DNA from 3 places in the Pradoshia sp. D12 genome. Region 3 is predicted to be linked to each of the others. Evidence: riboswitches for the same ligand, from Rfam matches in the RefSeq annotation. Region 3 holds a riboswitch; each other region holds the start of a gene.
The links. A riboswitch is a leader RNA that binds a small molecule or an ion and turns the genes downstream of it on or off. The one in region 3 is predicted to bind S-adenosylmethionine.

Region 1 (5,407 bases), 1.0 Mb from region 3:
GTCGTTCCGCAGCAGCCGCCAACAAGATTAATCCAACCTTTTTCGGCAAATTGCTTGATCTTCTTGCTTAGTGAAGATGGCGATTCATTATATTGGCCATTTTCATCCGGTAATCCTGCATTAGGATAACAGCTTACTGCTGCAGTGCTTAATTCAGATAAAGACCTGATATGATCAGCCATGAACTCGGGACCAGTTGCGCAATTTAGCCCGATAGCAAGAGGATTCATATGCTCGCACGATATATAAAAAGCTTCAATGGTTTGACCGGCTAGAGTAGTTCCCATTGGTTCAATTGTTCCTGAGATAATCAATGGTACTTCTCTGCCTAAAGATGAGAATGCTCTTTGCATTCCAATATAAGCTGCTTTCACATTTAATAAATCCTGCGATGTTTCCAAGAGTAGCAAATCAACTCCCCCATCAAGCAGGCCCTTCGTTTGCTCTTCATATGAATCTAACAATTGTTCAAAAGTGGCTCCGCCTGTTACGGATAAGGTTTTGGTCGTAGGTCCCATTGAGCCTGCGACAAAGCGAGGGCTGTCAGGACTGTCAAATTGTTCAGCTGCTTTTCGAGCCAATTGAGCTGATTCTTTATTCAGCTGATATGCCAGGTGACCAAGATTATATTCATCCAGTACAATGGGTGTTGCCCCGAATGTATTTGTTTCAATAATATCCGCCCCTGCTGCCAAGTACTCTTCGTGAATCGATTGGATTACATCCGGGCGGGTTAGCGTTAAATACTCATTACACCCATCGTATTGTTCCCCGCCAAAATCATCCTCTGTTAATTGATGCGCCTGAATCATGGTTCCCATTGCTCCATCTAGAATTACTATTCTTTCAGCCAATAACTCTTTCAATTTATCTGTTCTCATGATAGATGCACTTCCTTATTTACAACTGATTTCTGTTCTTTGATGTACCGAACCAAATGCCCGCTTAATTCATATTTCATAAATGGTGTAATAATATAGATTCCGTTAAATAATTCACTTGCCGCGTCCACTAATTCTTTTGAAATGGCAAAGCTTTCGCGAGCACAGGCTTCCTTATCCGCTCCGGCTCTTTCCATCGCCTCTCTAACATGAACCGGTAATGAAATACCCGGTACTTCATTATGTAAAAACTCTGCATTCCGGTGACTCGTTAAAGGCATAATGCCAATAAAAATCGGCTTTGTTATATGCCTGGTTGCCGCGTATACTTCCTCTAATTTTTCAACACTAAACACGGGCTGGGTTAAGAAGTAATCAGCTCCAGCCTGAATTTTCTTTTCCATTCGCTGTACGGCTTTATCTATGTACTTTACATTTGGATTAAAGGCAGCTGCGATATCGAAATTCGCCCGGCTCCCCAACGATTTTCCAGAATAGGAGCGCCCCTCATTCAATTGCTTAATCAATGAAATCAAATCCATGGAAGAAAGATCATATACGGAAGTCGCACCCGGAAAATCACCGATTTTTGAAGGATCCCCTGTCACCACCAACACCTCTGATAATCCAAGGGAATGCATGCCCATTAAATGAGACTGCAAGCCAATCAGATTGTGATCCCGGCAAGTTAAGTGAACAAGAGGCACCGTATTTAATTTTGATTGTAAAATAGAAGCTACCGCAAGATTGGATATTCTCGGTGATGCCAATGAATTATCCGCGAGTGTAATCGCATCGGCACCCGAGTCTAATAAGTAGCGACTTCCTATTAAAAATTCCTCCAGGCCGAACGTCTTTGGCGGGTCCAGCTCAACTATAACCGTCGTTTGTTTTTTTGCCTTACCTGAAATTGTATCTGGACCTTTTCGTTTATATTGAATGATTTCATATGATATAGGCTGATGCTTCGGCTTGGCTACAAAATCTTTCACCTTTACAGGATGAAGATCTTCGATTCCTTTACGAATGGCCTGAATATGGGCAGGAGTTGTACCACAACATCCACCTAACAGCCGGACCCCCTGCTTCACAAGCTGCCTTGAACTATTAATGAAATAATCCGCTTCTGTCGAATAGACATATCTTCCATCTGATAAATCAGGTAAGCTGGCGTTTGGATACGCCGCATAATAGGTATCTTCCAATAAAGGTACTTCTTCGTATGAGCGAATCATATGATAAGGACCCATCCGACAATTGATGCCCACCACATCAGCGCCTGTTTTTTTCATAAGAGAAAACGCCTCACTGACATGCATACCATTTTGCAAAAGGCCTGTTTCATGCAGAGAAATATTCGCAATAAGAGGAAGATCACTCATTTTTCTAGCCGACTCTATTACCGTTAATAATTCGTCTAAATCATAATAGGTTTCAAGTAAAATTCCATCCGGATTTTCTTCCAATAAAGCGGTCAGCTGTTCATCGAAATATCCCTTAATTTCAGTTAGTGTTAATTCTGACTTCCTAAAGCTCCGCAAGCCGCCAATCGTGCCGATGATGAATGTGTTTGGATCAGCCGCATCTTTCGCTATTTTCATTCCGGCTCTATTAATTTGAGAAACTTCCCTTTCGAGACCATAGCGCTTTAATTTATGAAAATTTGCGCCGAATGTATTCGATTGAATCACATCAGCACCAGCCTCAATATAACTTCTATGCATCTTTTTGATCTGATTGGGGTTTGTCAAATTAAGCTCTTCAAAGCAACTATCAATTCCAAATGAATATAAAAGTGTTCCACTCGCCCCATCTGCGACTAGAATTTTTTCATTTAACGTTTCCAGTAGTTTCACTGTCTTTCCCCCTAATTAGTTGGTTAATGTCTCTGATGAGGAAAACAGACTAATAGAAAAGAGCTTTCATCATGAAAGCCCTCTTTCCTAAGGTCTCTCATCTCTCAAGCATTGCTTGCTGGATTTAGCACCTTGGATTACCATCCAGGTTGCTGAGATTTCAACGGGCCAGTCCCTCCATCTCTCTAGATAAGAATATGAAATTATATATTTACTTAATTTACTATAAATTTTCAGTTATTTCAATCTATTTTGATAATTAATCCAAAAGAGTTAACGATTTAGTATTTTGGGTATGTATGGGGTAGGAGTGATGTTAGATGAAGGAAATAATAACGAATCAGTTTAAAAATCCAACTGGTGTCCTCGGAAAGATTGCAGGTAAAATAATGGCCTATGAAAATGAGGAATTATACGAATGGACATTTGATCAATTGACTATTACCCCAAATGACACACTGCTAGAAGTTGGTTTTGGCCCAGGTGAAGGAATGCACATGCTTTTTGAGAAGTACCCTACCATCCAAATAGATGGTGTCGATCCATCAGAAGAAATGGTGAAAAATGCGAGCAAACGAAATCAAGAACAACTCAACCGCAATCAGCTTCGTTTGTTTAATGGAACTGTTCTCGGGATTCCCAATCCAATGGTGTACGATAAAATATTTAGTGTAAATAGCTATCCATTATGGGAAGATCAAGAGGCTTGTATTCAAAAAATACATTCTTTATTAAAAGAAAATGGAAAACTGACTATAACCGTGCAGCCAAGGCAGGAAGAAGCAACCGAAGAACAGGCTCATGCCTTTGCCGAAGAGATTAGAGAGGTGCTAACTAATACAGGCTTTAACTCTATTAAGGTTCAAACGAAACCACTCAAACCGTGCTTATCTATAAATGTCACAGCCATCAAATAGCCCTTTTTATGAATATTAGAAATTCCACTCAAGCTTAGACACTCTTTCTATCTGACCCTTTTCAACCTATAAAAACCATAAGCTCCTCCATCAGTTTTGATTGAATTTCTATTATTTAGGGTATATTATAAACATATACACATATATTAAAAAACCAGAGAGCTGGATACTCCCTGGTACAACTACTAGCGAGTGGTATGCAAATAGTTTAGTTCTTAGAGGAACCACCCTTATGCTTTGGTCGGCGCGGGGTGGTTTTTCGTTTGCCCTTTAGCTGAAGATTGGCGAATCGCGTGGCGATGCCGGCAGCAAGGGTCGTAAAAAAGATCATTGCTACATCTTTTGCCAGAGCTATTAGAAAATCCATAAGTATATCACCTCCCTTCTCCTTTATATAAGGAAAAGAAGGTGCATACCACCCGCACCAAGTAGTTGCATGAAAATTATACCATATATGTTATTGATAACATAATGACTCTGGTTGTCTTTTTTAGGTGATTGAAAATTCCTATCCCTTGCTAATGGATCTCTTTTATTTGCTCTCTGTTCACAAGTATTGTTGCTGATGACTTAAAGAGAGACAGCTTTTTTATTGTCGCAATTATTCAACTAATGCCCCATGTTTTTCTCCCTATTAAATTGATTTTTATCAATTCCTTATTCTTATGTAAAACTCTTTTTCGTTATCCTGAACCTTTACTGCCATAAGAAGTTCAACACAAAAAGGCATTCAACGATTATCACTTAATATTACCTTAATTAAAAATTATACTTTCTCTTCTTCAGCTATCCCAACATAACATCGTTAACCGATATTGCGGTTTTACCGCTACGTCTATTTCACACTGAAGTAACTAACTTTGGCTGCTGCATTAAGCGAAATGGGAACCCTATAAGAAAAGGAGCAGCCTAAGCAACCCCTTTTAAATAACATCAATAATTTCCCTTGTTCACAGGCCTAATAAGCACTCCTAATTTAACTATTAGTTTAAACACCCAATAAAAGAAAAAGAAGTTAAACAAAAAGCCAAACGAGACTAAAGAAAACAGCATTCCACCATGATAAACTAAAATATCAGCAGGAAAACCGAAATAATAATCACCAATACTCTTATCAAATCGATAACCTAAGGTAGGAACAACTACAACAATAATAGTTGATATAAGACTTACTATTGATAATTTTAGTTTTTGGGCATTAAATTTGTTGATGTTTAAAAACGCAACTATTACTAAACCATTGATTAACAACCCAATAATCAAATCAATCATACTAAAATCCCCTTGTTTACTTATTCCAGAATTTTTCTTTATAAATTATTATAACAAATATTTCCTTAGAAACCTTTTGTTATTTTCAGACAGCCAAGATTTCCATAAAAAATAGCCGTCCATAAGCCATTATGGCTTATGGACAGCCTATTACGATTTCGAACCTTTTGTTTTCCGATATTCCCCAAACGTAAATACAGTAGCAATGATAGCAAGCCATGCACATCCTGCAATATACCCTGCAATTACATCACTCGGATAATGGACACCCAAGTAGATTCGGCTGTAGCCCATCGTTAAAATCAAAAAAATACAAATCGCATAGACAGCCAATCTAATGGGCCAATTCTTCGTGATTCTGGTAGTTATGATCATAAGTGCGCCGTATAGGATAAAGGATGACATAGCATGACCGCTCGGAAAGCTGAAGCCATTTACCTCGATCAATGGATTCAATGTTGGTCTCTCCCGCTGGAAAATC
Region 2 (5,407 bases), 150 kb from region 3:
TGTACTGGAGCTAAATTAACCTTGAGTCTCCTTCACGAGATGAAACGACGAAATGAGCAATTTGGAGTCGTAACGATGTGTATTGGCGGAGGAATGGGCGCGGCTGGAGTATTTGAATTATTAGCATAAAAAGTTATAAGCGATGAGATGATTGGCAACGAGAGCCCAGTCATCTCTAAATAAGGGGGAAGAAAAATGGCTAATCAAACAGAAGAAGTGTTAAAAGGCGGAGCGTTTTTAATTGAGGATATTGAAGCAGAGAATATGTTTACACCTGAGGACTATACAGATGAGCATAAAATGATTGCAAAAACGACTGAGGATTATTTAGTAAATGAAGTATTGCCTCAGGTGGAATATTTAGAGGATCATGAGTTTGACCGTTCTGTAAAACTATTGAAACAAGCTGGAGAACTGGGTCTATTGGGCGCAGATGTACCGGAGGAATACGGTGGATTAGGCTTGGATAAAGTTAGTTCCGCCCTTATTTCAGAAAGACTATCCCGTGCAGGAGGCTTCTCTATTTCTCATGGAGCACATGTTGGTATTGGTTCCTTGCCAATCGTTTTGTTTGGTAACGAAGAACAAAAACAAAAGTACCTTCCATTATTGGCTACCGGGGAAAAGCTAGCAGCCTATGCCTTAACAGAACCAAGCTCAGGCTCTGATGCACTTGGCGCAAAGACAACAGCAAAATTGAATGAAGCAGGAACTCACTATGTCTTAAATGGTGAAAAACAATGGATTACAAATGCAGGCTTTGCTGATGTATTTGTCGTATATGCAAAAATCGACGGTGACAAATTCTCTGCATTTATCGTAGAAAGAGAGTATCCAGGTGTGTCTACTGGACCGGAAGAAAAGAAAATGGGGATTAAGAGCTCTTCAACTAGAACATTAATTCTTGAGGATGCAGAAGTACCTGTTGAGAACCTATTGGGAGAAGCAGGAAGAGGTCATGTAATTGCCTTTAACATTTTGAATATCGGTCGTTATAAATTGGGAGTAGGAGCTGTTGGTGCTTCCAAACGAGGATTTGAATTAGCTGCTACGTATGCTAATCAACGCCAACAGTTTAAAACACCAATCTCTTCATTTAATTTAACAAAAGAAAAGCTCTCTACAATGGCTTCCAAAATATACGCAGCTGAAAGTTCCGTCTATAGGACAGTTGGTTTATTCGAGGAAAGAATGAGCCGCCTAAGTGATGAAGAAGTAAAAGATGGGAAAGAAGTAGCAAAATCAATTGCTGAATATGCAATCGAATGCTCCTTAAATAAGTTCTTTGCTTCCGAGGTTTTAGATTATGTTGTGGATGAAGCGGTTCAGCTTCATGGAGGCTATGGATTTATGGCTGAGTATGAAATTGAAAGAATGTACCGTGATTCTCGTATTAACCGTATATTTGAAGGAACAAACGAAATTAACCGTCTGCTTGTACCAGGTACATTCCTGAAAAAAGCTTTAAAAGGTGAATTGCCGTTATTACAAAAAGCACAGGAACTTTCTGAAGGACTCATGATGCTAATGCCTGAAGAGCCAGGTACAGAGCCACTTGATCAAGAAAAACATCTTGTGAAAAATGCTAAGAAAATTGGTATTATGATTGCAGGATTGGCTGCGCAAAAATATGGTACTGAGCTGGAAAAAGAACAAGAAATTCTTGTTAATATTGCGGATATTGCTTCTTTCGTTTATGCGATGGAATCAGTTGTTCTTCGTACAGAAAAAGCAATCAAAAAAGATGGCTTAGAAAAGAACAAACAAAAACTTCTTTATACTCAAATCTTCTGCCAGGAAGCATTTGGCGAAATCGAGAAGCATGCTAAAGAAACATTAGTGGCAACAGAAACTGGTGATACATTACGTATGATGACATCAGCTTTACGTAAATTCACACGTTTCACACCAATCAATGTAATCGCACTTAAACGTGAAGCTTCAGAAAAGTTAGTTGATGCTGAGCGTTACACTGTTTAATCCTTTATACTATGGAGGCCTGGTGAAAACCAGGCTTTTTCTTTTCCTGCTATGTTAGACCTGTTACCTTTTCTAGAGCAGAAGTATATCCGTTTAAGATAGATGAAAAAATGTGGTATGCTTCAATTGAGGTGATAAAACGATGATTACATTTTACTGGTATCCTAAATGCGGGACATGCAGAAAAGCAAAGAAATGGTTTGATGAAAAGGGAATATCCTATCAAGAAGTTGATATAGCGCAAAATCCTCCATCGAAAGAAGAGCTAGAAATAATTTATCAAAAAAGTGAATTGTCTCTTCAGAAATTTTTTAACACAAGTGGGATGAAATACAGAGAACTTGGGTTAAAAGATAAAGTGAAGGATATGTCTGAAGATGAAATTCTTACCTTGCTTGCATCAGACGGGATGCTAATCAAGCGCCCAATCGCATTTGATGGAGAAAAAGTAACAGTAGGATTCAAAGAGGTAAATTACCAGAAAATCTGGGCATGAAACAATTGTCAAATAACCAGTTTGATGTCATGATAAATAGGAACCATACATACATTTTGGGGGGATTAAATCATGAGCATTCCAGCGGGATTACGTTATACAGCTGAGCATGAATGGGTTAAACAAGAGGATGGTAAGATTCGAATTGGAATAACTGATTTTGCTCAAAAAGAATTGGGAGACATCGTATTTGTGGAACTACCGGAAATAGGTGATCAATTGACCCGTAATGAACCGTTTGGCAGTGTAGAATCAGTTAAGACAGTATCTGAATTGTATGCGCCAATCAGTGGGACAGTTGTTGAAGTAAATGAAGAATTAGCGGATAGTCCAGAATATGTTAATGAATCTCCATATGAAAAAGCATGGATGGTAGTTGTTGAACCATCCGAAATCAGCGAATATGATGAATTAATGGATGCTGGCCAATACGAAACAGCGACTAAAGAAGAGTAGTCAATAGAGGGGAGAAGTTTGGGGTCATTCGTCAGCTTCTTTCCTTTTTATTATGTTTTTAGATCAATTGTTACTTTCCACTATGTTAGGGTAAGATACATATAATGAAAAAGACGAAGGCAATTGTCCAATCACATAGAACGTACTCTCCTAATAAAAGGTGATCAATCATGCAGGATGCTCAAAGTGAGAAAGTAATTATTGTGGAAGGTTCTACCGACCGCCAAAAAATACAATCTGTACTTAACGAATCTGTCGATATAAGATGTACAAATGGAACCATCAGTCTATCGAAAATGGATGAATTAGTAGACGAACTTGAACAGAGAGACGTGTATATTTTGGCTGATGCAGATGAATCCGGAGAAAAGCTGAGAAAACAGTTAAGACGAGAAATGCCAAATGCATCTCACATATATATTGATCGTACATACCGTGAAGTTGCTAATGCGCCAAGATATCATTTAGCAACGGTTCTTTTGGCAGCCAATATAGATGTAAAAGCCGAATTTTTAAAACAAATGAAGGATGTAATGAAAAATGAACAATCAAACCACGATAAATAAAGCGATCTATACTTTTACTCCTCTTTGCGGAACATGTCAATTAGCAGGTAAAATGCTTGATATTGCAAAGGAAGTCCTCCCAAATGCCTCTTTGGAAAAAGTCAATCTTAACTATGCTAAGGAACTTGCAGAAGAATATCAAATTCAAAGTGTACCATGCCTCATTTTAATCAAGGATAACCAGCTAATCGAGAAAATCTATGCCTTCCACTCAGTTCCCTATCTTGTTGATCAATTAAAGAGAATTACAGAATAAGAGCAGTTATTTCTCAGGAAATATGTCGATGAATATTTAACTAGAATCTTTTAAAGGTGCTGTTTCTATTTTACGCTGTCTATGTCAGAAGTTTTAATTGATTTGTAGAATTCTCTATAATAGCCTGTAATCTCAACCGATTAGACGATTGTTAAGTGGCTAACTGGAGGCATTTATTATAGTAAAAGAAGCTCCTCGTTATTTAATTCGAAAATTCTGAATAATCAATTGACTCATATTTTTCCATATGCTATAGTTTTAACAACTTAATACTTGGTTCTTATCAAGAGAGGTGGAGGGACTGGCCCGTTGAAGCCCGGCAACCGGTATTTTTATAATACACGGTGCCAATTCCTGCGGATACAAATAAATCCGGGAGATAAGGAGAGATGGAAAATGCCTGCCTCTTCTTATGTGAAGAGGTTTTTTCATTTACTCACTTCTCTACTTAAAATGAAATGGAGAGATGTAGAATGGCAAATGAAGAAAAGAAGTATCGGTTTGAAACAGTAGGTATACACGGAGGATTGCAGCAGGATTCGGTAACTGGAGCGAGAAGCGTGCCGATTTACCAGACGAATGCTTATTTATTTAAAGACACAGATCATGCTGCGGATTTATTTGGATTAGCTGAGACTGGCTATATTTATACTAGAATCCATAATCCAACTTCAAGTGTATTCGAAGAACGTATAGCAGAATTAGAAGGTGGCATTGGAGCTTTAGCGGTATCAAGTGGTGCTGCAGCTATAACACTCTCAATCCTAAATATTGCGGGAGCAGGTGATGAAATTATCTCTGCGTCCACTCTATACGGCGGAACCTACAATTTATTTGCCAATACTCTCCCTAAGTATGGTATTAACGTAAGGTTCGTGGATCCAAGTGACACTGAAAATTTTAGAGAAGCGATTACATCAAAGACCAAAGCTATTTTTGGAGAAACGATTGGAAATCCAAGCCTGCAGGTTCTTGATATTGAACGGGTGGCGGAAATTGCTCATGAAGCTGGAATTCCGTTAATCATTGATAATACATTTGCAACTCCTTATTTATCCCGTCCGATTGAGTTTGGAGCGGATATCGTCGTACACTCAGCTACGAAATGGCTGCTTGGAAATGGAACCACATTAGGCGGGGTCATAGTCGATGGAGGGAAGTTTGACTGGAATTCATCTAAATTTCCGGGCTTTACTGAACCCGATCCAAGCTATCATGATCTGATTTACAGTGAAGCAATTGGTGCAGCAGCATTTATTGTGAAGGCCAGAGTTCAGCTGTTGAGAGATTTAGGTCCTTCCTTAAGCCCGTACAATGCCTTTCAATTTATTCTCGGATTGGAAACTCTGCATGTGAGGATGAAGGAGCATGTAGCCAATACGAGATTAATAGTTGACTATTTAAAACAGCATCCGGCTGTATCGTGGGTCTTGTATCCAGGAGATTCAGATCACCCTGATTACGAAAAAACGAAGAAATATTTACCCAAAGGTGCTGGAGCAGTCGTTGTTTTTGGAATAAAGGGTGGACGTGAGGCAGGTAAAAAACTGATTGATTCCGTTGAACTGTGGTCCCATGTGGCCAATGTGGGAGATGCAAAGAGCCTAATTATCCATCCGGCAAGCACGACTCATCAGCAACTAAGTGAAGAGG
Region 3 (5,407 bases):
GGAGGCAGAACGCCAAAAGCATCAGCAGTTAAAAAGATGATTGTATTGGGATGGCCCGCTATACTAGGTGTGACGATGTTCTGCATGGCTTCGATAGGGTAAGCAGCCCGAGTATTTTCAGTTAACATTCCATTATCATAGTCAGCAATTCTTGTATCTTCATCTACAACCACATTCTCAAGTACAGAACCAAAGCGTATGGCATTAAAAATTTGAGGCTCTTTTTCCTGTGTGAGATTGATGCATTTTGCGTAACAGCCGCCTTCAATATTAAATACACCATCAGGAGACCAGCCATGTTCGTCATCACCTATAAGGCGGCGATTTGGATCGGCTGATAAAGTAGTCTTTCCAGTGCCGGATAGGCCAAAGAAAAGAGCTACATCTCCCTCGAAACCTACATTTGCTGAACAATGCATAGAAAACACATTATTCTCAGGCAACAGGTAATTCATGATTGAAAAAATGGATTTTTTCATTTCACCTGCATACTCAGTGCCTCCAATTAAGACGACTTTTTTCTCAAAGGAAATGATGATAAACGTCTCAGATTGTGTACCGTCCACAAGAGGGTTTGCTTTAAAACCTGGTGCTGAGATAATAGTAAACTCAGGGGAATGATTTTCAAGCTCTTCTTTAGTGGGGCGGATAAACAGCTGATGTACAAATAAATTGTGCCAGGCATATTCATTGATTACTTGAATAGGAAGGCGGTAGTCTGTTGCAGCTCCAGCAAACCCATTAAATACAAATAATTCATCTCGTTTTTCGAGGTAATCGATAACTTTATCATATAATTTAGAGAATGCGTCTTCAGATATTGCTTGATTGACGCTTCCCCAGGCTATTTTATCTTTAGTGGCAGCTTCCTCTACAATATATTTATCCTTTGGAGATCTGCCGGTATATTTTCCTGTTTCAGCCTTAATAGCTCCAGTAGATGTGAGGATACCCTCTTTTCTCGTTAATACTTTTTCAACTAGTTGTGGCACTGAAAGCTGAATGTGAATATTATCATGAGTAAGTAATTGTTTCAATTCGTTGGAAACTCCTACACTGTTCATAAGGTATCATCCTTTTCCAAAATTTTGGTAAGTATATTATATGGAAAATAGTATAACACATTTAATTGATTTATCCATACTAATTGTGTTAATTTTCAAAAATATGTTTTAATATAGTATATAAGGATAATTATTATTGTTTCCATTGGTAAAAGAATAGGGATATTATTCAATATTCACGGATAAATAACAAAGTATATTTATTTGAATATTCGTAAATTAATTATATCAATATTATAATTTAAATGCGAATTTTAAGTTCTGACTGTACTTCTATTAGGAAAAGGATGAAGCTAAAGGTTTATCTTAACAATATATTCCTGTTTATTTATTGACAGAAAATGATGGATAAGATATTATATACATTTGATATGGATACTCTTATCAAGACTCGGTGGAGAGACGAGCTCTATGAAGCCGGGGCAACCTGCAGTTTGATTCCTTTTAATGGAAATCACGCAAAGGTGCTAACTTGATGCAAGGTTATAATGCCTTGAACGATGAGAGTGAAAGGCAGATTTCTGAGACTCAGACCTTTCCTCTTTTCTTTATAAAGGGGAAGGGTCTTTTTTCGTATAATCAGGAGATAATTAAAGATAATGAGTAGCCATAAACAGGGAAACTGAAGGAGGAAATATACATGTCTAATAAGAGACATTTGTTTACATCAGAATCTGTAACAGAAGGTCATCCGGATAAAATTTGCGATCAGGTTTCTGATGCCATTTTGGATGAAATATTAGCAAAGGATCCAAATGCAAGGGTAGCCTGCGAAACATCTGTTACCACTGGATTAGTTTTAGTAGCGGGAGAAATCACTACTTCTACGTATGTGGATATTCCAAAAATTGTCCGTGACACAATCAAAGGGATTGGTTATACACGTGCAAAATATGGTTTCGATGCAGAAACATGCGCTGTCTTAACCTCTATTGATGAACAATCTGCAGATATCGCCCAAGGTGTAGACCAAGCTTTGGAATCAAGAGAAGGCACGATGTCAGATGAAGAGATTGAAGCAATTGGGGCGGGAGATCAGGGTCTAATGTTCGGTTTTGCCTGCAACGAAACAGAAGAATTAATGCCTCTTCCTATTTCTCTTGCTCACCAATTATCTAGAAAGCTGGCTGAGGTTCGTAAACAAGAAGTTCTTCCATACTTGCGCCCTGATGGAAAAACACAAGTCACAGTGGAATATGATGAAAATAAAAATCCGGTAAGAATTGATACCATCGTAATCTCTACTCAGCATGACGCGGAAACAACACTGGATCAAATTAAGAAAGACTTAAAAGAACAAGTAATTAAACCGGTTGTTCCTGCTCACCTTATTGATGAACAAACTAAATATTTTATTAACCCAACGGGCCGTTTTGTTATTGGAGGTCCACAAGGGGATGCAGGCTTGACTGGCCGTAAAATCATTGTTGACACGTATGGTGGATACGCACGTCACGGTGGTGGAGCATTCTCTGGTAAAGATGCTACAAAAGTAGACCGTTCTGCTGCCTATGCAGCCAGATATGTAGCTAAAAATATTGTAGCAGCAGGTCTTGCAGATAAAGCAGAAGTTCAGCTGGCTTACGCGATTGGTGTGGCTCAGCCAGTATCTATATCCATTGATACGTTCGGTACAGGTAAAATTGAAGAGGAAAAATTAATTGAATTAGTACGTGCTAACTTTGATCTGCGCCCTGCAGGAATCATAAAAATGCTTGATTTAAGACGTCCGATTTATAAACAAACAGCAGCTTACGGACATTTTGGACGTAATGATTTAGATCTTCCTTGGGAGAAAACGGATAAAGTAGAAGTACTGCGTACGGAAGCTAAAATCTAAGATAAACAGCATAAACATTTCAAGAAAGAGGGATAAACCCTCTTTCTTTTTTTGTCTAAATATGGTAATATTAGGAAACTATGAAATCGGGTATAATGGATCGTATTTTGTCGGGACCCTAGCTCATATCTAAAATCTAATTCTTTGATATTTTTAAATGAAAAACAGTCGAAAGTAAAGGTAGTGAGTGAATAATAATGTGTGGATTTGTAGGATGTATGCATGATCACCAACAAGCGAATCAGGATTCAGAACTAATTAAAAGTATGAATGACTTGATTACGCATAGAGGGCCGGATGACGAGGGGTATTATATAGATGAACATATCCAGCTTGGTTTCAGAAGACTAAGCATCATTGATATTGAATGTGGACATCAGCCCTTAACGTATGAAAATGAACGCTATTGGATTGTTTTTAACGGAGAAATATACAACTACTTGGAATTGAAAGTAGTGCTGGAAAAGGAAGGCATGGCGTTTTCTACAAATTCAGATACTGAAGTAATCCTGGCGGCATTTGTTCAATATGGGGAAAAGGCAGTTGAAATGCTTCGTGGGATGTTTGGGTTCGTGATTTGGGATAAACAGGAGAAATCTGTTTTTGGTGCCCGTGATCCATTTGGGATTAAACCATTTTTTTATAAGGAAGATGGGGATAAGACCTATTTTGCTTCTGAAAAGAAAAGTATTATACACGCTATAGAAAAACAAGAATTGGATCATGTGTCTCTGCAGCATTATCTTACCTTTCAATTTATTCCAGAACCAGCAACGATGACAAAGTATGTGAAAAAATTATTGCCTGGACATTGCTTTACAAAGAAAATTGGAGAACCTATGGAAATCCGCCAATATTGGAAAGCAGAATTTAAACCTATTCTGCGCAGTGAACCAGATTGGATTAAAGAAATTCAAGATGTGATGTATGACAGTATCAGCATGCATATGCGCAGTGATGTACCCGTTGGTTCATTTCTTTCAGGTGGAATTGATTCTACAATCATCGCATCCATAGCTAAAGAATTTCATCCTGGAATTAAAACATTCTCAGTTGGATTTGAACAGAATGGTTTCAGTGAAATTGATGTAGCTAAAGAAACAGCTGACAAGCTTGGGGTAGAGAATATCAGCTATATTATATCGCCGCAGGAATATATGAGGGAACTGCCGAAAATTATGTGGCATATGGATGACCCGTTGGCAGACCCCGCTTGTGTTCCTTTATATTTCGTGGCAAGGGAAGCGCAAAAGCATGTAACGGTTGTTCTGTCCGGTGAAGGAGCGGATGAATTATTCGGAGGATACAATATTTACCGTGAGCCTCAATCCTTAGCCATGTTTAATAAAATTCCTGTACTTATGAAAAGAGCGCTAAAAAGAATTGCTGCCATGATGCCTGAAGGTGTAAAAGGCAAAAGTTTTATAGAGCGCGGCTGTACGCCGATTGAAGAACGCTATCTTGGAAATGCCAAGATGTTTATGGAGGAAGAGAAGGGGCAATTATTCAAATTATATAAATCAAAGCTGGATTATACTACGATAACACATCCGTTCTACGCAGAAACACCCGAATATGATGATGTGAGCAGAATGCAGTATATTGATATTCATACATGGCTGCGCGGAGATATATTAGTAAAAGCTGATAAGATGACGATGGCACATTCTCTTGAGCTTCGAGTGCCATTCCTTGATAAAAAAGTATTTGAGGTGGCATCCGGAATTCCAACTGATTTAAAAACTGCTCATGGAACGACCAAATATATACTTAGAAAAGCTGCAGAGGGAATCATTCCTGACCATGTATTAAATCGTAAGAAACTTGGTTTTCCAGTCCCTATCCGTCATTGGTTAAAAAATGAAATGTATGAATGGGCGATTACAATAATAAAAGAAAGCCAAACAGATCATTTGCTGGATAAGCAAGTCATTATGAATCTGTTCAATAATCATGTTACAGGTAAAGCGGATAATAGCCGTAAACTATGGACTGTATTGGTATTTATGATATGGTACTCTGTATATGTCGAAGAAAAATATCCTTTCCAGGCATTAGCTGAAAAGGATATGATAAGTGACCCAATCCATTAATCTTTATAGGTTATAGCCTGTTTTCCCATTTGCACCCACGCTTTTTCAAAATCAGCGGAGGGTGCTTTTTTATTTTTAATTCCTGTTAAGGGATCGTTAAAATAAATATAATGCTGATCATATCCCGTCACTACGACAGAATGCTCCTTATAAGTAATCGATATTTTCCCATTTGGTGTTTTCCAAGTATGGAAATAGGATGGATCCAGTTTTTCATAGGCTGTATTTATGATAACCCAGACGGGCCGATTGGTTGAGAGATACTTTTTGATTTGGTTGAAATCTCCATTGGTAAAATCGATTATTTTGCCAGGCATATAATGCTCAGCAAGTTTTTTTATAGGCTTATGATACACTCCGAGGCCAGGTTTATTAGTTGAATACATATCTCCAATAAATCCATCATTAGG

Region 1: it holds a riboswitch for S-adenosylmethionine, as region 3 does, so the genes downstream of both, F7984_RS10760 (bifunctional homocysteine S-methyltransferase/methylenetetrahydrofolate reductase) here and metK (methionine adenosyltransferase) in region 3, are expected to answer to the same signal.
Region 2: it holds a riboswitch for S-adenosylmethionine, as region 3 does, so the genes downstream of both, F7984_RS16520 (O-acetylhomoserine aminocarboxypropyltransferase/cysteine synthase family protein) here and metK (methionine adenosyltransferase) in region 3, are expected to answer to the same signal.

The regions. Positions count from the first base shown of each region.
Region 1 covers NZ_CP044545.1:2,261,689-2,267,095, forward strand. The annotation lists gene metH (methionine synthase) at 1-881, opposite strand, end outside; gene F7984_RS10760 (bifunctional homocysteine S-methyltransferase/methylenetetrahydrofolate reductase) at 878-2,737, opposite strand; SAM riboswitch class I at 2,832-2,933, opposite strand; gene F7984_RS10765 (class I SAM-dependent methyltransferase) at 3,058-3,654, shown strand; gene F7984_RS19100 (hypothetical protein) at 3,863-4,021, opposite strand; gene F7984_RS10770 (hypothetical protein) at 4,588-4,926, opposite strand; gene F7984_RS10775 (phosphatase PAP2 family protein) at 5,077-5,407, opposite strand, start outside.
Region 2 covers NZ_CP044545.1:3,413,201-3,418,607, reverse strand. The annotation lists gene F7984_RS16550 (acetyl-CoA C-acetyltransferase) at 1-129, shown strand, start outside; gene F7984_RS16545 (acyl-CoA dehydrogenase family protein) at 196-1,980, shown strand; gene F7984_RS16540 (arsenate reductase family protein) at 2,123-2,476, shown strand; gene gcvH (glycine cleavage system protein GcvH) at 2,549-2,932, shown strand; gene F7984_RS16530 (toprim domain-containing protein) at 3,103-3,498, shown strand; gene F7984_RS16525 (thioredoxin family protein) at 3,473-3,754, shown strand; SAM riboswitch class I at 4,032-4,140, shown strand; gene F7984_RS16520 (O-acetylhomoserine aminocarboxypropyltransferase/cysteine synthase family protein) at 4,228-5,407, shown strand, end outside.
Region 3 covers NZ_CP044545.1:3,263,993-3,269,399, reverse strand. The annotation lists gene pckA (phosphoenolpyruvate carboxykinase (ATP)) at 1-1,064, opposite strand, end outside; SAM riboswitch class I at 1,443-1,571, shown strand; gene metK (methionine adenosyltransferase) at 1,705-2,904, shown strand; gene asnB (asparagine synthase (glutamine-hydrolyzing)) at 3,102-4,997, shown strand; gene F7984_RS15645 (C39 family peptidase) at 4,994-5,407, opposite strand, start outside.